Regions from separate parts of the Methylocystis sp. ATCC 49242 genome, predicted to be linked through region 3. Evidence: predicted binding sites of a transcription regulator. Region 3 holds the regulator's gene; each other region holds the start of a gene.
The links. The regulator LexA, encoded in region 3, represses DNA repair genes until DNA is damaged. The targets are predictions, from matches to a motif close to TGTTCNNNNTGTGTTCNG.
Positions count from the first base shown of each region.

Region 1: a site for LexA is predicted at 3,609-3,626, ahead of MET49242_RS00975 (ATP-dependent helicase). Genes of this name have one in related genera too.
Region 2: a site for LexA is predicted at 3,761-3,778, ahead of MET49242_RS17335 (PA0069 family radical SAM protein). Genes of this name have one in related genera too.
Region 4: a site for LexA is predicted at 1,310-1,327, ahead of ssb (single-stranded DNA-binding protein). Genes of this name have one in related genera too.

Region 1 is NZ_KE124772.1:70,586-75,933, forward strand. Features, by position in the region: one part of gene MET49242_RS00955 (IS3 family transposase) at 1-280, shown strand, start outside; partial or broken gene MET49242_RS23715 (DUF2493 domain-containing protein) at 838-1,214, shown strand; gene MET49242_RS00960 (hypothetical protein) at 1,658-2,119, shown strand; gene MET49242_RS00965 (division plane positioning ATPase MipZ) at 2,184-3,029, shown strand; gene MET49242_RS00970 (hypothetical protein) at 3,165-3,530, shown strand; gene MET49242_RS00975 (ATP-dependent helicase) at 3,676-5,348, shown strand, end outside.
Region 2 is NZ_KE124774.1:3,136,827-3,142,174, forward strand. Features, by position in the region: gene MET49242_RS17320 (site-specific DNA-methyltransferase) at 1-972, opposite strand, end outside; gene MET49242_RS17325 (ribonuclease HII) at 1,120-1,725, opposite strand; gene MET49242_RS17330 (hypothetical protein) at 1,880-2,371, shown strand; gene MET49242_RS17335 (PA0069 family radical SAM protein) at 2,480-3,592, opposite strand; gene MET49242_RS17340 (homospermidine synthase) at 3,886-5,319, opposite strand.
Region 3 is NZ_KE124774.1:4,264,954-4,270,301, forward strand. Features, by position in the region: gene MET49242_RS22780 (alpha/beta fold hydrolase) at 1-809, opposite strand, end outside; gene MET49242_RS22785 (acetyl-CoA carboxylase carboxyltransferase subunit alpha) at 992-1,957, shown strand; gene MET49242_RS22790 (murein L,D-transpeptidase family protein) at 2,148-3,371, shown strand; gene lexA (transcriptional repressor LexA) at 3,537-4,250, shown strand; gene MET49242_RS22800 (ComEC/Rec2 family competence protein) at 4,376-5,348, opposite strand, start outside.
Region 4 is NZ_KE124774.1:345,014-350,361, forward strand. Features, by position in the region: gene MET49242_RS03550 (hypothetical protein) at 281-670, opposite strand; gene ssb (single-stranded DNA-binding protein) at 680-1,195, opposite strand; gene dctA (C4-dicarboxylate transporter DctA) at 1,356-2,669, opposite strand; gene uvrA (excinuclease ABC subunit UvrA) at 2,794-5,348, shown strand, end outside.

The DNA.
Region 1 (5,348 bases), on a different contig from region 3:
CACCAGTCTCGACTTCACCGGGGTGCTTATCGATGCGAAGGTCTCGATCAGCATGGACGGGAAAGGCGCTTGGCGAGACAATGTCTTTGTCGAGCGGCTGTGGCGCAGTGTGAAATACGAGGAGGTCTATTTGCGCGCCTACGACAGCGTGTCCGAGGCCCGTGCCTCGATCGGCCGGTATCTGGCCTTTTACAACGAGCGGCGCCCGCATTCGAGCCTTGACGGGCGCACGCCCGACGAGGCCTACTTCGGCCAACAGAAAACGGCGATGGCCGCATGACCGTCGCCGTCGATTTTGTCGCAGCTCTGGTCGGGCTACGCCCTCCCGCCGCCGCGACAAAATCGAGACGCCCCGCGTTCAGCAAACCCCGGCAGAGATCCACTCAAAATCCGCGGGGGGCTGTCCAGACAACCGAGGCCAGCTCTAATTTCGTTCGCTTGGCGTGCCGCTCATCCCAAATTGGCACGGTCGCTGATTCAAGTCACTTATCAGTTCGGTCAGAATGTCAGCCGCTGGCGCGGCATAAGGATGCGTGGCTAGGTCTTTTCATCACCGTCCGCATTCCGTTTTCGGCGACACGACGGCTCTTTTAGCGATTGCGGTCATATCCACCTCCGAGCTGAAGCTCGTTGGGCATGACGCTACCCGCTTACCAGGTTTCTCATCTGCTCCACGCTCGAAGCGCCAATGGGGGATTCGGTTCGCCGGGAGTCCAACACCCATCTCTCGCTTACCTTCCATGAGCGATATAGTAGCGCAAAAACGCGAGCCCTTCCTCCGATGCGAATCGACCTCGACCGGCCGCGCCAACGGCGGGCGCAGACTCTTCGATCCACCGGGACCATCTCGCAGAGCTCTACGCGGCCGAGTCCGGTTCCTCCTGGCGTCCACGCTCGGGATCGCAGGTTAATCACCGCGCCCTGACGGGGGCGATGATCGACAGCCGGGATTTCTTAACGCCAAAAAGCTCGCCGAGACGCAGGTGCTTTTGCCACCTGGCCCTCGCGTCGCGTTCGCCGGCGGTGCGGACTGCAAGGATCATCAACGGATTTGGGATGCGTTCGATAAGGCACGCGCGAAGCACCCGGGCATGGTTCTAATCTACGGAGCCGGGCCGAAGGGCGCGGAGCGGATCGCAGCCTGTTGGGCGGACAACCGTAAAATTCCTCAGCTCGCCTTCAAACCGGAGTGGACGCGACACAAGAACGCCGCGTGCAGGCAAGACAACACACATTTTGGCCGTCACCCCGCGCGTGGTGAAGTTTCATCTGGATAATTGCCGGAAGAAACTCGGCGCATTAACGCTGCCGCACGCCGTTGCCCTCGCCCTTCGTCGGGAATTGCTCACATAGCACCATCAAGACTCGGAAGCGCGCCATGCCGTGCAGGAGTCGGTCGAGCGACAATAACGGAGGTGTGACCGATGCGTATGCCAAATCCGCGCCCCCAAGACATCACGGAAAATTGCGTCCCTTCCTGAAAAACACCTCAGTCATCACAGATGCCCCGATCTTGTCGCAAAGCGGAATGAAGCTGTCGTAGTGTAATGCTCTGATTCGGTTGAAACAATGTTCAACAAAGCTGGTCGTTAGGGTGGAATCAAATTGAGGCTGGAACGGGTGACAGTGCAAAGGTGAATCTAAAAAGGGCGGCGCCATGGGGAATAAAAAGGGCGAAGCGAGCAAGGCGCCCACTGATAGGGTGTCCGCAGTGCGATCGGCGTTGCGCTCGGCGCCGCCGAGGAAAAGCACACGCTCCCGCAGTCCTCTGAAAGCCGCAGTCGTCCAATTGCTCCCGGATCTGCTCGCTTTCCGCGCAAAGGGATATACCAGCACGGAACTCGCCGATATCATGCGCGAAAATGGCTTCACCATCGCCGCCGCCACGTTAGTCAAGTACATCAAAGAGGCTCGCGCTCTGACAACCCGTCGCCGCAAGAAGAACAAAACGGTCGTTGCAACGGAAACAAAGGCGATCACCGTCAAATCTGGTTCGAGGACTACCGATGCGACGGCAAAGATGGTGACGTCGCCTTCGCTATTGTCGACGAAGCCTCTGGCACAAAATCGAAGGTCTGCGAAGGACGTTCTCGGGCATCGATTCGATTACGATGTCTAACGAGGGGGAATTAGCGTCCCCGCTAATTCCCGCGATCATCCCTGACGGGAAAGGACTCTCGGACATGGCGACAACTGCTGCCGAACTCAAAGCCCGCCCTCGGGCTGCCGCCTTACCTCCCGCGTTCAAGCGCGTGGCTCTCGTCGCCAATGAGAAGGGAGGTGTGGGCAAATCAGTGTTCACGCGGACGCTGGTCGATTATCTTCGTACCAGAGGAAAGCGAGTCGCGGCTTATGATGCCGATGGCAGTGTAGGCGCAACGGCGCGGGTCCTCGGCACCAGGGACGCCAATGGCGCAATCGAGCGCGTCCAAAATCCGGTGGAAGGGATCGGTTACTACAACGGTCGGGCCGATGACGAACGCAACATACTCCTCGACTCCATCGAGTCAGGCGAAAAGCTCTACGTTCATGATCTCGCGGGCGGCCTCCTGGCTGACCTCACACGGATCGTCGATGGCGGCGAAGGGCTCGACGGCCTTCTCGATGCCTTCGAAGCGCACAGCTACAAATTGACGGTTTTCCATGTTATTTCCCCTGACGTGGGCGCGGCGCAATCCGTCGCACGTTGGCTCAGCCTGATCGGCGACAGGGCCGACCATGTTGCCGTCATCAATCTCAAACACGGAAGGCCGCCGAGCGACTTCCCCTTCTGGTACGGCTTCACCGATGCCAAAGGCTTGGCAAAAGGTGGCAAGACTCGCGAAAAGCTGCTGGCTTCCGGCGGCGTCGAAATAGAATTCCCTTCTCTGCCCGCTGGAACATTTGCAAAATTGGACGCTGAGAATGTCCCGTTCACGCGAGCCGATAAGGCGGGACTTCTGACGATCACCGAGCGGGCGCATGTCGCAAAATTCCTTCGCGACTTTGCCGCGGCGCTGGCGCCTGCGCTTCCATTCCTCGGGCTTTGAGCGCCTCGTTTCCACAGAGCAGGACGGCTCGCATATCTCTTGCAGGAAAGGCGAGATGTTTCGCGCTGCATGGCGTCGTGCGCGACGGCTCGAGGATGCAACCAACTTCCCCCCGACCACGAAGGAGCAAGCATTATGAACCCGACCGGCACCTATCTCGCGATATTCCTTGGCGGCAAAGAGAGTGCCAAAATGGGCGCTTGGATGGCCTTGCCCGAGGCCGACCGACACAAGCGGGAACAGGAAGGCATCGCTGCCTGGCATGCCTGGGCGGAAAAACACAAGGCCGACATCGTCACGATGGGCGGCCCGCTCGGCAAGACGAAGAAGGTTTCCCTGACCGGCATCGAGGACATTAGCAACGCGCTCGGCGCGTTCACGGTCGTGCGCGCCGCGTCTCCCGAAGAAGCGGCCCAAATGTTCGAAAATCACCCACACTTCGCGATCTTTCCCGGCGACAGCGTGGAGGTCATGCCGCTACTCTCGATTCCCGGCGCTTAGCAGTCTCATCAAGACCACAACCGGCGCGTCGATCAAGCCGAGGCCGCATGGGGTGCATTTTCACAGTGTAGAGGCGTTGCGAACAAAACGCGAATTGTGGTTCACTCAGCCCCCTGCCCTCCCCCGCGATTCGCGAGCGCCGCCCGTGGCCTACCTCGAAAAACTCAACCCAGAACAGCGGCAGGCCGTCGAACACGGCGTCTGGGAAAAGAGGTGTGCGCCGGGCGGGCCGCTCCTCGTCATCGCAGGGGCCGGGTCAGGCAAGACCAACACGCTCGCCCATCGCGTCGCGCATCTGATCGTCAACGGCGCCGATCCGCGTCGCATCCTGCTGATGACCTTCTCCCGCCGGGCGGCGGCCGAGATGACGCGGCGCGTCGAGCGCATCTGCGCAGAGGCGTTGGGAGCCAGCGCCGGGATCCTGACCAACGGACTCGCCTGGGCGGGGACGTTTCACGGGGTCGGCGCTCGCCTGTTGCGCGAGTACGCCGGCGGGATCGGGCTTAACGCCGATTTCACAATCCACGATCGGGAGGATGCCGCCGATCTCATGAACCTTGTCCGGCACGAGCTGGGCTTCTCGAAGACGGAGAGCCGCTTCCCAACCAAGGGAACTTGCCTTGCCATCTATTCCCGCGCCGTCAACGAGGAGTTGCCGCTCGACGACGTTCTCGAAAGTTTCTTTCCTTGGTGCGCCGGCTGGAGAGCTCAGCTGCGCGAGTTGTTCGCAGCCTATGTCGAGGCCAAGCAGACGCAGAACGTTCTCGATTACGACGATTTACTGCTCTATTGGGCGCAGACCCTGGGCGAGCCCGCGCTCGCGGAGGACATTGGCGGAAGGTTCGATCACGTCCTTGTCGACGAATATCAGGACACGAACCGCCTCCAGTCCTCGATCCTGCTGGCGATGAAGCCCGGCGGGCGCGGCCTCACCGTCGTGGGCGACGACGCTCAGTCGATCTATTCCTTCCGCGCCGCGACCGTGCGCAACATCCTCGATTTTCCCAACGCCTTCACCCCTCCCGCCGACATCGTCACGCTCGACCGTAACTATCGCTCGACGCAACCGATCCTCGCCGCCGCGAACTGTGTGATCGAACTCGCGAGCGAGCGTTTCACCAAGAACCTCTGGACGGAACGCCAATCAGTGGAAAAGCCTCGGCTCATCACCGTGCCCGACGAGGCCGACCAGGCCCGCTACGTCGTCGAGCGCGTCTTGGAGGACCGGGAGATCGGCGCGCGCCTGAAACAACAGGCAGTGCTGTTCCGCGCCTCTCATCATAGCGGTCCGCTCGAACTGGAGCTGACCCGCCGCAACATCCCCTTCGTCAAGTTCGGCGGGCTAAAATTCCTCGACAGCGCCCACGTCAAGGACATGCTCGCCCTGCTGCGGTTTGCGCAGAATCCGCGCGACCGCGTCGCCGGCTTTCGCCTCATGCAGCTTCTGCCGGGCGTCGGTCCGGCGTCGGCGCAACGCGTCCTCGACCTGATGGCGGAGCAGCCTGACCCCTTGTCCTCTCTCTCGGATATCCCCGCGCCGCCGCGCTCGGGCGATGCTTGGACTGGGTTTGTCGAAACCCTCCAGCATTTGCGCACGGGCAAGGCCGGCTGGCCGGCGGAAATCGCAGGCGCGCGCCGCTGGTACGAACCGCATCTCGAGCGCATTCACGAAGATGCGGCGACGCGCCTGGCCGACCTCCTGCAACTCGAACAGATGGCGGCAGGTTACCCGTCGCGCGAGCGCTTCCTCACCGAATTGACGCTCGACCCGCCGGACGCCACCAGCGACCAGGCCGGCGCGCCGCTTCTCGACGAGGA
Region 2 (5,348 bases), 1.1 Mb from region 3:
CTTCTTCAAATCCGTCAATCTCGCGCCGGGGGCGATGAGCCCTGACTCGACGAGGCTCGCGAAAGCGATTCGCGGTTCGGCGCGTTTCGACGGCGCGACAGAGACGGCGTGCTCCGGCAGGGGCTCGATCTCGGCGATTCGCGCATTGGCCGCCTTCGCATAGACGGGGTCGCGCTCCAGACCGAGGAAATCGCGCCGCAGGCGCTTTGCGACGGCGCCCGTCGTGCCGGAGCCGAAGAAGGGGTCGAGCACGAGATCGCCCGCGTTGGAGGCGGAAAGAATCACGCGCGCGAGCAGCGTCTCGGGCTTTTGCGTCGGATGGGCCTTGCGTCCCTCCGCGTCCTTGAGGCGTTCGGCTCCGGTGCAGATCGGCAGCAGCCAGTCGGAGCGCATCTGGCAATCTTCATTGCCGGCCTTCAGCGCTTCGTAATTGAAAGTGTAGCTCTTCGCCGAGGCGTCGCGCGCCGCCCAGATCATCGTTTCATGGGCGTTGGTGAACCGGCGGCCGCGGAAATTCGGCATCGGATTGTTCTTGCGCCAGACGATGTCGTTCAGAATCCAGAATCCCAGATCCTGCATGATCGCGCCGACGCGGAATATGTTGTGATAGGAGCCGATGACGAAGATCGTCGCCGAAGGCTTCATCACGCGCCGCGCGGCCGACAGCCAGTCTCGGGTGAAAGCGTCGTAGGTCGCGAAATCGGCGAATTTGTCCCAGTCGTCGTCGACCGCGTCGACGAGGCTCTGATCCGGCCGGGTAAGCTTGCTGGCGAGCTGGAGATTATAGGGCGGATCCGCGAAGACGAGATCGACGCTCTCATGGGGCAGGCCCCGCATCAGCTCGACGCAGTCACCCTGCAATATGGCGTTTCGCGCCGACATCGCGCGGGGCGGCCCTGCAATGGAAGACCCGGTACGCGTGACCTTGATCCGGGTTTGGAGGCGGGCCGCCCCGACGCGCGCGCTACTCATTCACTCAACACCACATACGCTACCAACACGTGCGATGATGCCGGAACGAGGTAAAAGCCGCGTATAGGAAGCGTGGGCGCTACCGTCTCTTTTTCGAACGGATATCTTAAGGAAAAGAAAAGGTTATCAGAAGGTTTCCAGCGCCCCTCAGGACTTGTCGCGTAACGGCGCAAAACTGAAACGATGCACGGGAGTAGGCCCTATCCTCTCCAGCGCGTCGAGATGACGCCTCGCGCCGTAGCCGGCGTTGGTCTCGAAACCATAGTCGGGATAGGCCGCCGCCAGCCGCCGCATCATGCCGTCGCGCGCGACCTTTGCGACGATGGACGCGGCGGCGATGGACAGCGCCAGGGCGTCGCCCTTGACGATGGCGCGGCAGTGGCAGGCCAGCGGCGGCGGATCGCGCCCGTCGACGAGCACGAAGGCGGGCGCCAGCGAAAGTCCGGCGACCGCGCGCGCCATGGCGGCGAGAGACGCCTGCCGGATGTTCATCGCGTCGATTTCCGGGGGCGTGACGAAGGCGACGCTGACCGCTTGCGCGGTGGACAGAATTCTCTCGAAGGCGGCCTCGCGTTCCCTCGGGCCGAGAGCCTTCGAATCATTCACGCCAAGCGGCAGGCGGGCGGGATCGAGAATGACCGCCGCCGCCGCCACGGGGCCGGCGAGGGGACCACGGCCGACCTCGTCGACGCCGGCGACAGGCCAAACGCCTTGCCGACGCAGCCGGCCTTCGAGACGAAAATCCGGGCCCATCGAAATCATGGGGAGAAACCGCCGTTCACAGAGGTCTTTCCGGTTCAGCTTCAGCTTTGCTAAAGAAATGCAAACAAGCGCCGGAAGGCGTGGCCTGGCGAGAATCGGCCCCGTGCGGCGGGGCGAGGCGGGCAAGGAGCGCAGGAGGCATCTTATGGAACAGCAAAGCGCGGCGACTATGGGCATGGCAACCGAAAAGTCGGTCGAAGCGGCGACTTATCCGAAGGAAAAGGCGCTTCCGGCGGTCTCGGGCGCCGCGCCGGCCCCGCCGATCACAAACGATGCGGAGCACAATGGGGTCTTTCGAAAACTCGTCTCGGGCGACGACGACATCATCGGCCTCGTCGCCTATTCGCTTTACAAGCAGAACAAGATCGACTGGATGCGCGCTTTCGAGAGCCAGAACGGCCGCGCGCCGAACGATCAGGAATTCGCCTCCTACATCATTGGCGAGAACACGCCGCGCCGTGTGGCGACCTATCGCTTCCTGGCCGAATCGACGGTCGATCGCTCCACGCCGGGGAGCTATGGGGGGCGCCGCCCGCTGTTGAGCGCCACGATGCAGATTTTCTACGGCCTGTTCGGCGTCGCCGCCGTCGCGGCGCTCATCGTGCTGCTGCGTTTCTTCTTTTCATTGAAGCACTAGGGCAAATTCGGCGAATTTGAATTCTCCGAATCTGCTCTCGCTTCATTTTCTGTCGCGCGTTCAAGCGGAAAACCGCCTGCACTTTTCCTGAACGCGCTCCAGCCGCGCTCAAAACAACGCGAGCTGCTGCGGCGCGCGCCGCGGCGGTTCGAAGAGATCGGTCCGCAGTCGCGTCTGCGAAAAGCCGAGGCGCTTGGAGGCGACCTCAAATCGGCGCCCGATCATCCAGGCGTAAGGGCCGTCGCCGGTCATGCGCTTGCCGAAGGCGGCGTCGTAGATTTTCCCGCCGCGCGTGGAGCGCACGAGCGACAGGGCGCGCCGCGCCTTGTCGGGAAAATTGGCGACGAGCCACTCGCTGAAAATGTCGCGCAGTTCGAGCGGCAGGCGCAGCATGATATAGCCCGCCTCCCGCGCCCCCGCGGCGTGGGCGCGGGTCAGGATCGTCTCGATCTCCTCGTCATTGACAGCCGGTATGATCGGCGCGGTCATCACGGCGACGGGAACGCCGGCCGCGGCCAGCTTCTCGATGGCGTCGAGCCGGCGCTCGGGCGTCGCGGCGCGCGGCTCCATGATGCGCGCAAGACGCGGATCGAGCGTCGTCACCGACAGCGCGACTTTCACCAGGCCCTGCTCGGCCATGGGCGCGAGCAGATCGAGATCGCGCAGCACCAGCGCTGATTTCGTCACAATGCCGACCGGATGTTTCGCGCGCGCCAGCACTTCGAGAATCGAGCGCATCACGCGGTGGCGTCTTTCCGCCGGCTGATAGGGGTCGGTGTTGGAGCCGATGGCGATCATCTTCGGGACATAGTTCGGCGCCGACAATTCGCGCTCGAGAATCTGCGCCGCGCCGTCCTTGACGAAGATTTCCGTTTCGAAATCGAGGCCGGGAGACAGGCCCATATACGCGTGCGTTGGCCGTGCGAAACAATAGACGCAGCCATGCTCGCAACCGCGATAGGGATTGATCGAGCGATCGAAGGAAATGTCGCGCGAATCGTTCTTGGTGATGATCGAACGCGGCTTCTCGACGTGAATATTGGTCTTCAGTGCGTCCAGCGTTCCGAGCGCGCCCCAGCCGTCGTCGATTTCCTCGCGGGTCTCCTTTTCAAAGCGCCCGCTGCGCTTCGAGACCGCGCCGCGTCCGCGCCGGCGCTCGGCGTCGATCAACCCGCCGATCCGCGCCCCCGCGTCTGGCGCAATTTCCGCCAAATGGCCCATGACGAACTCCACCCGTTCCGTGACAGTGACGGGAGGCCCTCGCTCCGTCGCGACGAAAGCGCGCGACAGCCCGGGCCTCCCACGCAGTCGCAACACGCAACGCAACTCACTGGGGACTTCCATGCCCCGCCATGGCTCGACCTGCCGCTGCGGAACATAACCAGAATAAAGAACAATTATAGAACAAAATTTCGGGACGCAAGAGGCGTTCGGCGGATTCGTTCCGGCAATAAAAAACGCGCCGCCCCTTGCGAGGCGGCGCGCGCGTAAGCGGATCGGCTTTTTTTGCGGCTTCAGCGCACCAGAATGTTTTTGAACTGCCAGGGATCGCTCTCGTCGATGTCCTCCGGGAAGAGGCCGGGGCGGCCCTCGAGCGGCGTCCAGTCGGTGTAATAGCCTTTCACGGGGCCGAGATAGGGCAGTTGCACTTCAAGGCAGCGCTTGTAGTCGACCTCGTCGGCCTCGACGATTCCGGCCTCCGGATTCTCGAGCGCCCAGACCATGCCGGCGAGCGCGGCGGAGGCGACCTGCAGGCCGGTCGCGTTCTGGTAGGGAGCGAGGTCGCGCGTCTCCTCGATCGAAAGCTGCGAGCCGTACCAATAGGCGTTCTTGGCATGGCCATAGAGCAGCACGCCCAGTTCGTCGATCCCGTCGACGATCTCGTTCTCGTCGAGAATCTTCCAGCTGTCCTGCATCTTCCCGGCCTGCCCGAACATCTCGTGCAGCGAGAGCACCGCGTCGTCGGCCGGGTGATAGGCGTAATGGCAGGTCGGGCGATAGACGGCCTTGCCGGAGGCGTCGCGCACGGTGAGATAGTCGGCGATCGAGATCGACTCATTGTGCGTGACGAGGAAGCCGTATTGCGGCCCCGGCGTCGGGCACCACGAGCGCACGCGCGTGTTGGCGCCAGGAGAGAGCAGATAGATCGCCGCGCCGCAGCCCGTCGAATGCGTGCGGCCGATGTCCGGCAGCGACTTTTCATGCGTGCCCCAGCCGAGTTCGGCGGGCTGCATGCCTTCGGAGACGAAGCCCTCGACTGACCATGTGTTGACGAAGACGTTGCGGGGCTTCGGGTCGCGGGCGCGCTGCGTGTCGCGCTCGGCGATGTGGACGCCCTTGAGCCCGAGCTTCTGCGCCAGCGCGCCCCATTCGGCGCGGGTCGTCGGCTCCCGGTCGAGGACGCCCGTGTCCTTGGCGATGTTCACCAGCGCCTGCTTCACGAACCAGGAAACCATGCCGGGGTTGGCGCCGACGCAGGAAACGGCGGTGGAGCCGCCCGGATTCTTGCGACGCTCCTCGAGGACCGTCTCGCGCAGGGCGTAATTGGTGCGGCCTTCGTTACCCTTGCTCTTGTCGAAATAGAAGCCGGGCCAGGGCTCGACGACCGTGTCGACATAAAGCGCCTTCAGTTCGCGCGCTAGCTGCATGATGGCGAGCGAGGAGACGTCGACCGAGAGATTGACGATGAAGCCCTGTCCGTCGCCCTTGGTCAGGAGCGGCGTCAGCACCTCGCGGTAGTTCTCCGGCGTGAGGCCGGTCTTGATAAAGGCGACGCCGCGCTCGTCGAGCAGGCGACGGTGCGTGTCGACGGGATCGATGACCGTGAAGCGGCTCTTGTCGAAGTCGAAATGGCGCTCGATCAGGGGCAGGATGCCGCGCCCGATGGAGCCGAATCCGATCAGAACGATCGGGCCGGTGATTTTGCCATAGACGGGCCAGACGGACATGGGCGGGTCTCCTGCGGGAATGATTGTTG
Region 3 (5,348 bases):
TGGCCGGCGACGGTGAATGTTTCGAGCCGCGGCGCGCGCCGGGCCATTTCCTCCATCGTCTCGGCCGAAAAGATGTCCGACGTCTCGCCGCGAATGACGAGCATCGGCGTTTGCGACATTGTTTCGAAACGGTCCCAGAAGGTTTCGGGCTCGGCGTCCGGCGTGAAGATGTCGAGCGTGTGCGACAGTTCGGGGTCGTAGCGAAGCGCAACCTTCCCGTCCTTCTCGACGAAGGTCTGGCGCGCATAAACGGCCCAGTCCTCCGCGCTAACGGCGGGAAATTGCGGCGCGGCGGTCATGCGCATCAAGGCGATCGCGTCGTTCATCGAGGCGATGGGCGGCAATTTTCCGACATAGCGCTTTATGCGCAGCAGACCCTCGAGTTCGATCTTTGGCCCGATGTCGTTGAAGATCGCCGCGCGCACGAGGCCCGGCGTTCCGGCGGCGAGATCCATCGTGTGCAGCCCGCCGCGCGAGGTGCCGAGAAAGACGGCCGACGAAACGCCCGCGTCGCGCAGCACCGCGAGAATGTCGTCCTGTTCGACCGCGAGCGCGTAATGGGTCCAGTCCTTATCCCAGTCCGATCGGCCGCGCCCGCGGTAGTCGAGCGCGAGCACGCGCCGTCCCTGCGCCTGCGCGGCCTCGGCGACGCGCCAGAAGTCGTCGGCGGAGCGCGCGAGGCCCGGCAGGCAGACGAGCGGCAGACGCCCGGCCGAGGGACAGGCGTAATCGAGATAATGGAGGCGCAGCCCGTCGCTCGCGGAAACGAAGCGGCTGTCGGCATGGGCCCGAGGGGTCGGAGGGTTCAAGCGAATCGCGCTCCTCTTGCAGAAAATTGCGCCATGCCCCCGATTGCGCCATTTGGCGCTCGAAATCCACCCCGCGCGGTCCTGCCGTCTTCCTTGACTTCGGCGCCGGTTGCGGCGAGTTTGCGCGCGCCCGAGAGGCCGCCGGGCGCTGGTCGAATCTTGCAGGAAACATCGTCGCCCCCATGCGCTCTTATCTCGACTTCGAAAAGCCCGTCGCGGAACTGGAAACCAAGGTCGAGGAACTGCGCGCGCTGGCCGAGAAAGGCGAGGGCGTCTCGATCTCGGAGGAGCTGACGAAGCTGGAGGCCAAGGCGTCCAAGGCGCTGGCCGACCTCTACGCGAGCCTCACCCCCTGGCAGAAAATTCAGGTCGCGCGTCATCCGCAGCGCCCGCATTTCTCCGACTATGTGAAGCAGCTCGTCACGGAATTCACGCCGCTCGCCGGCGACCGCTTCTTCGGCGAGGACGCCGCCATCGTCGGCGGCTTCGGGCGCTTCAACGGCGAGCCCATCTGCATCATCGGGCAGGAGAAGGGCTCGGACACCGCGAGCCGTCTGCACCATAATTTCGGCATGGCGCGACCCGAGGGCTACCGCAAGGCGGTGCGCCTCATGGAGCTCGCCGACCGCTTCGGCCTGCCGGTGGTCTCGCTGGTCGATACGGCCGGCGCCTTTCCGGGCATCGACGCCGAGGAGCGTGGGCAGGCGGAAGCCATCGCCCGATCGACCGACGCCTCGCTGTCGCTGGGCGTGCCCAATGTCGCGGTCGTGGTGGGCGAGGGCGGCTCCGGCGGCGCCATCGCAATCGCCGCCGCCAACAAGGTGCTGATGCTGGAGCACGCGGTCTACACCGTCGCCTCCCCGGAGGCCTCGGCCTCCATCCTGTGGCGTGATTCGGCCAAGGCGCAGGACGCCGCGACCAGCATGAAGATCACGGCGCAGGATCTGCTCAAATTCGGCATCATCGACGTGATCGTCACCGAGCCCTCGGGCGGCGCTCATCGCGACCCCAGGGCGGCCATCGCCGCCGCGGGCGACGCGGTTTCCCTCGAATTGTCGCGTCTTACCAATCTTTCGCGCGAGCAGCTTCGCCACGCCCGGGCCGAGAAGTTCCTCGCCATGGGCCGAAAGATCGAGGAAAAGCGTTAAGGTAAATCCGGCAAATTTGCGGTTTTCACCATTCCGGATGGCGCCTCGGACACTTTCTCGTCCCAATGTTTGGTCTAAATGCGGGTCGGCGCGGAAGGTCAGCCGTCGCGCCGGGTAAGGATTGCGTTACGCGCAGGCGTGTAAAGGTTCTCGGACACGCGGGGGCGTCGCGCAAAGGGGAGCGGGTCGCATGAATTTCCAGGGTTTCAAGCCGTTTGCGGTTGTTGCGGCCTTCGCCGCCTTCACGCTGGCGGCCTGCGAGGACGGGGGCTTTTCGCACCGCTCGCTCGCGCCCATTCCGCCGGAGACCGTCGCGCTGATGGAGAAGGTCGGCACGACGAAGGAAGCGCCGATGCTCATCCGCGCCTACAAGAAAGAGGCGGAGCTCGAGATCTGGAAGATGCGGTCCGACGGCCGCTACGTCCATCTCAAAACCTTCCCCATGTGCCGCTGGTCGGGCCAGCTCGGCCCCAAGACGCGCGAGGGCGACCGCCAGGTGCCGGAGGGCTTCTATTCGATCACGCCGGCGCAGATGAACCCGAATTCGGCCTATTACCTGTCCTTCAACGTCGGCTACCCGAACCAGCTCGACCGCGCGCTGGGGCATAGCGGCGGGACCATCATGGTGCATGGCGCCTGCTCGTCGGCCGGCTGCTTCTCCATGACCGACAAGCAGATCGCGGAAATCTACGCGATTGCCCGCTCCTCCTTCGGCGGCGGCCAGCGCGCAATCCAGATGCAGTCCTATCCCTTCAAGATGACGGCCGAAAATCTGGCCAAGCACCGGCTTGACCCGAACATCGGCTTCTGGAAGAACCTGAAGGAAGGCAATGATCACTTCGAGGTGACGAAAGAGGAGCCGCAGGTCGCTTTCTGCGGCCGTCATTATGTCTTCAACGCCACGCCCGCGGGACATATGGACGCGGCCTCGGCCTGTCCGCCCCTGAAGCACAATCCGGAGATCGCGGCCCAGGTCGCCGAAAAGGCGGCCAAGGATGACACCAAGGTGGCCGAACTCGCCGAAAGCGGCGTGAAGCCGGTTCGCGTCGTCTATCAGGACGGCGGTCAGAACCCGGCCTTCGCCTCGCGCGTCGCCGAGGTGAGCCGCCCCGAGGCGATCGCCCCGCCAGTCGAAATCGCGCTGGAGGAAAAACCGGCCCGCGGCGCCGGCAAGGCCGCGACGCAGCTCGCCGCCAAATCGCCCGTCGTGACGGTCGCTGCCGCCAAGGCCGCCGCCGAGAGCCGGGAGGCGGAGGCGCCGCATCCGGTGGCGCAGGCCTTCGCGCCCGACGACCGCCGCGAGATGCAGGCGCTCGCCAGCGACGACAGCCCGACGAGCTCGATCAAGAAAGCGGCTCCCCGGAAGCCCGGCGCCCCCGATCCGGCGACAAAGAACAAAGCCGCCGCCCATTAGAGCGGCGGCGCCTCCGCGCTAGCTCCAGTTAACAGCCCCCTGACATAAGGCTTGCGGAACGCACCGGGAACGCATATGAATCGTTCATGATTTGTTTTTGAGCGATTCAGGCTCCCCTGCGGGTCTGTGTCGACGCTACGGCGCGAGTTCAGGGGCCAACTTTCGATGCTGACAAAGAAGCAAAGCGACCTTCTGCGCTTCATACATGAACGCCTGAAGGAGTCCGGCGTGCCGCCGTCCTTCGACGAGATGAAGGATGCGCTCGATCTGAGATCGAAGTCGGGGATTCACCGATTGATCCTCGCGCTAGAGGAGCGGGGCTTCATCCGCCGTCTTCCCAATCGCGCCCGCGCGCTCGAGGTGCTGCGCCTGCCTGAATCAGCGACGCCGCGCGGCGGCGGAGGGTCGCGGGGCGGAAAATTCTCGCCGGCTGTCATCGAGGGCAATCTCGGCCGTGTGCGGCCGCTGCACGAGCGGCGGGAGGAGGAGACCGGGCAGAATGTGGCGATTCCGGTCATGGGCCGCATCGCCGCCGGCACGCCGATCTCCGCGATCCAGAGCCGCAGCCACACCATCAGCCTGCCGCCCGACCTTCTGACCAGCGGCGAGCATTACGCGCTGGAAGTGCGTGGCGACTCCATGATCGAGGCCGGCATCCTCGACGGCGACACGGTCGTCATCAAGAAGCAGGACAACGCCGACACCGGCGACATCGTGGTGGCTCTCATCGACGACGAGGAGGCGACGTTGAAGCGTCTGCGCAAACGCGGCGCCTCGATTGCGCTCGAAGCGGCCAATCCGGCTTATGAAACGCGCATCTTCGGGCCGGATCGCGTGCGTATTCAGGGGAAGCTCGTGAGCCTCCTGAGGAAATACTGATTGGCCCGCATTCGCCCCATGCCCGCGCATGGCGAATGGGGGCGCGGCGGGCGTCCCGGGGCCGGAGCGAAGCTTCCTCCAGTCCGCAGCGCCTTGAAGCAGGGGCGATGCAAAAAAAGCCGCGGTCAGTCGTCCAGCGGCTCCGCCGCCTGAGCGTCGTCATTGTCGCTTTCAATTTCAGAGGCCTCGGGCGTGGTGATCCGGCCGCGCCTTTCCTGCGGGGCCTGCGACCACGGCCGATCCTCGTCGACGCCGCGCGCTCTCGTCCATTCGATCTTCTCGCCCTTCAGTCGCAAGGAAATCGCGCCCGTTTCCACAAGCTTGCGACGATCTATGACGATCGGCGCGGCGCAACCTTCGGGCGCATGAAGCGGCGTGACGATGATCGCCGCGCGCGCGCAGTCTTCCAGAAAGGCGCCGCGCTCATTCACAAGGGCGACGATGCGCCCGTCGAACAGTCTTCCAACGCATCCCAGATCGTCGCAGGCGACGCCAGCTCCGGCGTCTGCGGCCGCGCGGGAATCCGCGTCGGCGCGCAACCATTGTTCGGACGCGAAGACGCTCGGTCTTTTGCCCAGAAGGGCGATTTCGCCGGAGGCGGCACGGAAGGCCGCCGAGTCGCCCGTCGGCGGAACGGCGAGATCGAAACCCGTTCCGTTTTTCGCGCCGAGCAGGCCGACGAGCGCCAGAGGTATCGCGGTCGCCCGGAGCGACCACGTCCGCCATAGCACCGCCGACAGAACGGCAAGCGCGAGAAAGACGATCGCCCAGGGCGCAAAAGCCTTCACATGCAGGCTCGCCCCCGGCGCGCTCGCGATCAGCCCCGCGAGATAGATGACGAGATCGATCCCGATCTTCAGATAGCGCCAGACGAAGCCGTCGAGGCCGAAAGGATAGAGGACCGCGCCGATCAGCGCGCAAGGCACGGCGAAAAATTCGATGATCGCCAGGGTCAGCGGATTTCCGACCAGCACATATGGACTGAGCTCGTGGAAATCATTGGCCATGAAGGAGGCGGTGGCGGAGGTGGCGCAAAGGGTCGCGAGAAGCGCCGCGCCCGGTCCGTGCACCAATCGCTCGACCAGGGCTTCGCGCAGT
Region 4 (5,348 bases), 3.9 Mb from region 3:
ACACAGCTTGTGACGTGCGAGAGTGTTAGCGTTTCCTTAACGAATCCTTCCGCCGATATTTGAAACTTCGAGACAATTGAAACTAGTTTTGACGCATCTGCCCTTAAGGTTAAGTCCGGCGGCGCCGCGCGGGACCCGCAGGCAGGCGTTGTGTTGACAAATATGTATACATGTCCAATGGTTTGCCTAGCCCGATCCGGGTAGCTTGCTTGCGCCGATCCGCGCGAGCGGCCGGGGTCCGGACGCCTGTAGCGATCTCGCCATTTTCTGTTGAAACGCGCTACCGGACGCCGCTGTCGCAACGGATTGTGATTTCCGTAAAGGCTCCGGGCGCCACGACAATCGGCTCATTGCTCTGGCAGCGCGGCAGGATGGTCGTGGAGCGTATCTGATAGCGTCCGGGCGGCAGCGCGATTTCGAACCGTCCCTCGGCGTTCGAGGAAAACTTCCAGCTGCGCCGGGACCCCGCAAGGCTCTCCACTATCAGAGAAGCGGCGAACTTCCTCTCGGCGCATCCCGGCTCGGGCGGAAAGGACTCGGCGCCACAACGAGGCCCCAGGGCGACGAGTCCGCGAATTCCCTGCGCGCCGGGCTGGGCCGCCATCCCCGTCGTCGTGACCGCCGCAAAAGCAAGGGCGAGCGCGACACGGAAACGACGGCCTGAAAACATGACCTTCTCCTAGAACGGAATATCGTCGTCGAGCTGGTCGGAGAGCCGGCCGGCGGGGGCTGACGGGCGCCGCTCGGCGGGGGCCCGCTCCATTGGCGACGAGCGTCCAAAGGAGCCGCCGCCGCTCTGGCCGTAGCCGCCGCCCTCATAGTCGCCCTCGCCGCGGCCGCCGCCCTTGCTGTCGAGGAGGGTCATCTCGCCCCTGAAGCGCGGCACGACGACCTCGGTCACCTTGCGCTGATTGCCGTCCTTGTCCGTATATTCGCGGGTCTGCAGCTGGCCTTCGAGATAGATCTTGGCGCCCTTGCGGCAATATTGCTCGGCGATCTTGCCCAGCGCCTCATTGAAGATCTGGACATTGTGCCACTCGGTGCGGTCCTTGCGTTCGCCGGTCGCCTTGTCGCGCCAGGACTCGGTCGTTGCGAGCGAGAAGGAAACGACGCGGTCGCCGGAAGGAAAGGTCCGCACCTCGGGGTCGCGGCCCAGATTGCCGACCAGAATGACCTTGTTGACGCTGCCCGCCATGACTCTCTCCAATTGCTGAGATGCGCGGCACTCTAGTCCAATCGAGGACAATCTGGCGCACGCCCGCGCCTTGTCCACAGATCATCCATGCGCAGCGCCCTTGCACAGCCGATATGTTCCTTTTTTGTTCTAGCAGCCCGGGTCTGGCGGCGCAAGCGCGTCATTCCGTCGAGACGGCGGTTTCCACGTTCGACGGGTCTATCCGCCGTTTCAGCCCTTCCTGCAGCTTGTCGCGGTCCAGCTCGCCCTCCCAGGCGGAAACGACGATCGTCGCCACGCCATTGCCGATGAAATTGGTCAGCGCGCGGCACTCCGCCATGAACTTGTCGATGCCGAGCACCAGCGACATGCCCGGCGCGAGCTGCGGATCGACGGCGGCGAGCGTCGCGGCGAGGGTGACGAAGCCCGCCCCGGAGACCCCGCTCGCGCCCTTGGAGGTCAGCATGGCGACGACGAGGATCGTCGCCTGATGCGCGAAATCCAGCTCGACGCCCATCGCCCGCGCGATGAAAAGCGTCGTCAGCGTCATGTAGATGTTCGTGCCGTCGAGATTGAAGGAGTAGCCGGTCGGCACGACCAGCCCAACGACCGGCTTGGAGCAGCCGAGCCGCTCCAGCTTCTCCATCAGCGGGGGCAGGGCGCTCTCGGATGAAGAAGTGCCGAGAACGATGAGGATTTCATCCTTAAGATAGGCAAGCAGCCGAAAGATGTTGAAGCCGACAGTCGCGGCGATGAGCCCAAGCACGACGGCGATGAAAAGCGCCGCCGTCAGATAGAAGGAGCCGATCAGTCCCGCGAGCGACAGCAATGCGGCGGAGCCATATTTGCCGACCGTATAGGCCATGGCCCCGAAGGCGCCGACGGGCGCGGCTTTCATCACGATGGCGATGACGCCGAACATGGCGTGGCCGGCGTCGTCGACGAATGTGCGCATGCCCCGGCCGCGCTCGCCCAGCGTCAGCAGCGCGAAGCCGAACAGAAGGGAGAAGAGCAGCACCTGCAATATTTCTCCCCTGGCGAAAGCGCCGATCGCGCTGTCGGGGATGATGTCGAGAACGAAATCCACGCCGCTGCGCTTTGCGGCGAGTTCCGTATATTTCGTAATGGCGGAGGGGTCCGGCTTGCCGGCGAAGCCCGCGCCGGCTTTCAGAATATTGCCGACGAGAAGGCCGATGACGAGCGCGAAAGTCGAGACAATCTCGAAATAAATCAGCGCTTTGACCCCGACGCGGCCGACTTTTCTGGCGTCCTCTATGTGCGCGACGCCCGAGACGACCGTGCAGAAGATGATCGGCGCGATCACCATCTTGATGAGCTTGATGAAACCGTCGCCGAGCGCCTTCACCCATTCCTGCGCGGCGGTCTGGGGCGCCAGCCAGCCGAACAGCGCGCCGAGCAGAATGGCGACAAGCACCTGGACATAGAGGTGGTGGTGGAGGGGCTTTTTCGCCGGGGCGGTGGACTGCGCTGTCATGGCGCCGCTGATAGGCCCGGCGGGACGACAGGGCAACTGCAAGCAAGGTGGATTTGCGGCGCGGTCCGTGGCAGGAAAGGCGCAGGCGTCGGGCGCCGGCGCCGATCATGCAAGTTCTCAAGACATGGCGAGCAGCACAAGGAAATCCGCCCAGGTGGTGGAGAAGGTTTTTTCCGACTCGAAGACCATCGCCATTCGTGGCGCGCGCGAGCACAATCTCAAGAATGTCGATCTGACGATCCCGCGCGACAAATTCGTGGTGTTCACGGGCCTGTCCGGCTCGGGCAAGTCGTCGCTCGCCTTCGACACGATCTACGCCGAGGGGCAGCGCCGTTACGTCGAGTCGCTCTCCGCATACGCCCGGCAGTTTCTGGAGATGATGCAGAAGCCGGACGTCGACCAGATCGACGGGCTCTCGCCGGCGATTTCCATCGAGCAGAAGACGACATCGAAAAATCCGCGCTCCACCGTCGGCACCGTGACGGAAATTCACGATTACATGCGCCTCCTGTGGGCGCGCGTCGGCGTTCCTTATTCGCCGGCGACGGGACTGCCCATCGAGAGCCAGACCGTCTCGCAGATGGTCGACCGCGTGCTGGCTCTGCCGGAAGGTTCGCGGCTCTATCTGCTCGCGCCCGTCGTGCGCGGCCGCAAGGGCGAATACAAAAAGGAGATCGCGGAATATGCGCGGCGCGGCTTCCAGCGCCTCAAGATCGACGGGGCTTTTTGCGAGATCGCCGACGCGCCGCCGCTCGACAAGAAACTGAAACACGACATCGACGTGGTGGTGGACCGCATCGTCGTGCGCAAGGACATGTCTGCGCGGCTTGCCGACAGTTTCGAAATGGCGCTCGATCTGTCACAGGGCCTCGCGGTGATCGAATTCGCGGACAACAAGTCGGGCGAGACAGCGAAGACGCTCGCGCCGGCGCCGGCGTCGGCCGCCAATGTCTCGACGCATTATGCGCCCGGACACATCCTGTTCTCGTCGAAGTTCGCTTGCCCCGTTTCCGGTTTCACCATCCCCGAGATCGAGCCGCGTCTCTTCTCCTTCAACAATCCTTTCGGCGCCTGTCCGACCTGCGGCGGCATCGGCCATGAGCAGAAGGTCGACGCCGATCTCGTCGTGCCCAATCCGCGGCTGACCTTGCGCAAGGGCGCCGTCGCCCCTTGGGCGAAATCCACCTCGCCCTATTACATGCAGACGCTGGAGGCGCTCGGCAGGCATTACAAGTTCCGCCTCGACACGCCGTGGGAGGATCTGCCCGAGAAGGCGAAGAACGTCATTCTCTTCGGTTCAGGCAAGGAAGAGATCAAATTCTCCTATGACGACAGTTTCCGCGCCTATGACGTGAAGAAGCCGTTCGAGGGCGTCGTCATCAATCTGGAGCGGCGCTATCTCGAAACCGACAGCGAATGGGCGCGCGAGGAGATCGGGCGTTTCATGTCGGCGACGCCATGTCTCGCCTGCGAAGGCTTTCGCCTGAAGCCGGAGGCGCTCGCGGTGAAGATCGCCGGCAAGCATATCGGCGAAGTGTCGGAGCTTTCGGTGCGCATGGCGCTCGACTGGTTCTCGAAGCTGCCGGGCGAACTCGACAAGAAGCGCAATGAGATCGCCTTTCGCATCCTCAAGGAAATCCGCGACCGGCTCACCTTCCTCGTCGACGTCGGTCTCGATTATCTGACGCTTTCGCGCAACTCCGGCACGCTGTCGGGTGGCGAGAGCCAGCGAATCCGTCTTGCCTCGCAGATCGGCTCGGGTCTGACCGGCGTGCTTTACGTGCTCGACGAGCCGTCGATCGGCTTGCATCAGCGCGACAATGACAGGCTGCTCGACACGCTGCGCCGGCTGCGCAATCTCGGCAACAGCGTCATCGTCGTGGAGCATGACGAGGACGCGATCCTCGCGGCCGATTATGTCGTCGATGTCGGCCCCGGCGCGGGCATCCATGGCGGCAAGATCGTCGCGCAGGGCACGCCGCAGGAGATCATGGACAATCCTGCCTCGCTTACGGGGCAATATCTCACCGGCGCGAAGCAGGTGCGCCTCGCGCACAAACTTCGCCAGCCGACGCCGGGCCGCTGGCTGAAGCTCTTCGGCGCGCGCGGCAACAATCTCAAGAATGTCACCGCGCAAATTCCGCTCGGGCTGTTCACGGCCGTCACCGGCGTTTCCGGGGGCGGCAAGTCGACGCTCGTCATCGAGACGCTCTACAAGGCCGTCGCGCGACGCCTCAACAATGCGCATGAGGTTCCGGCGCCGCATGACCGGCTCGAAGGTCTCGAGCATATCGACAAGATCATCGACATCGACCAGTCGCCGATCGGCCGCACGCCGCGTTCAAACCCCGCGACCTATACGGGCGCCTTCACGCCGATCCGCGAATGGTTCGCAGGGCTGCCGGAGGCCAAGGCGCGCGGCTACGCGCCGGGGCGCTTCTCCTTCAATGTGAAGGGCGGACGCTGCGAGGCCTGCCAGGGCGACGGCGTCATCAAGATCGAGATGCACTTCCTGCCGGACGTCTATGTCACCTGCGACGTCTGCAAGGGCAAGCGCTACGACCGCGAAACGCTGGAAGTGAAATATCGCGAAAAGTCCATCGCCGACGTGCTCGACATGACGGTGGAGGAGGCGGCCAATCTGTTCAAGGCCGTCCCGGCGATCCGGGACAAGATGGA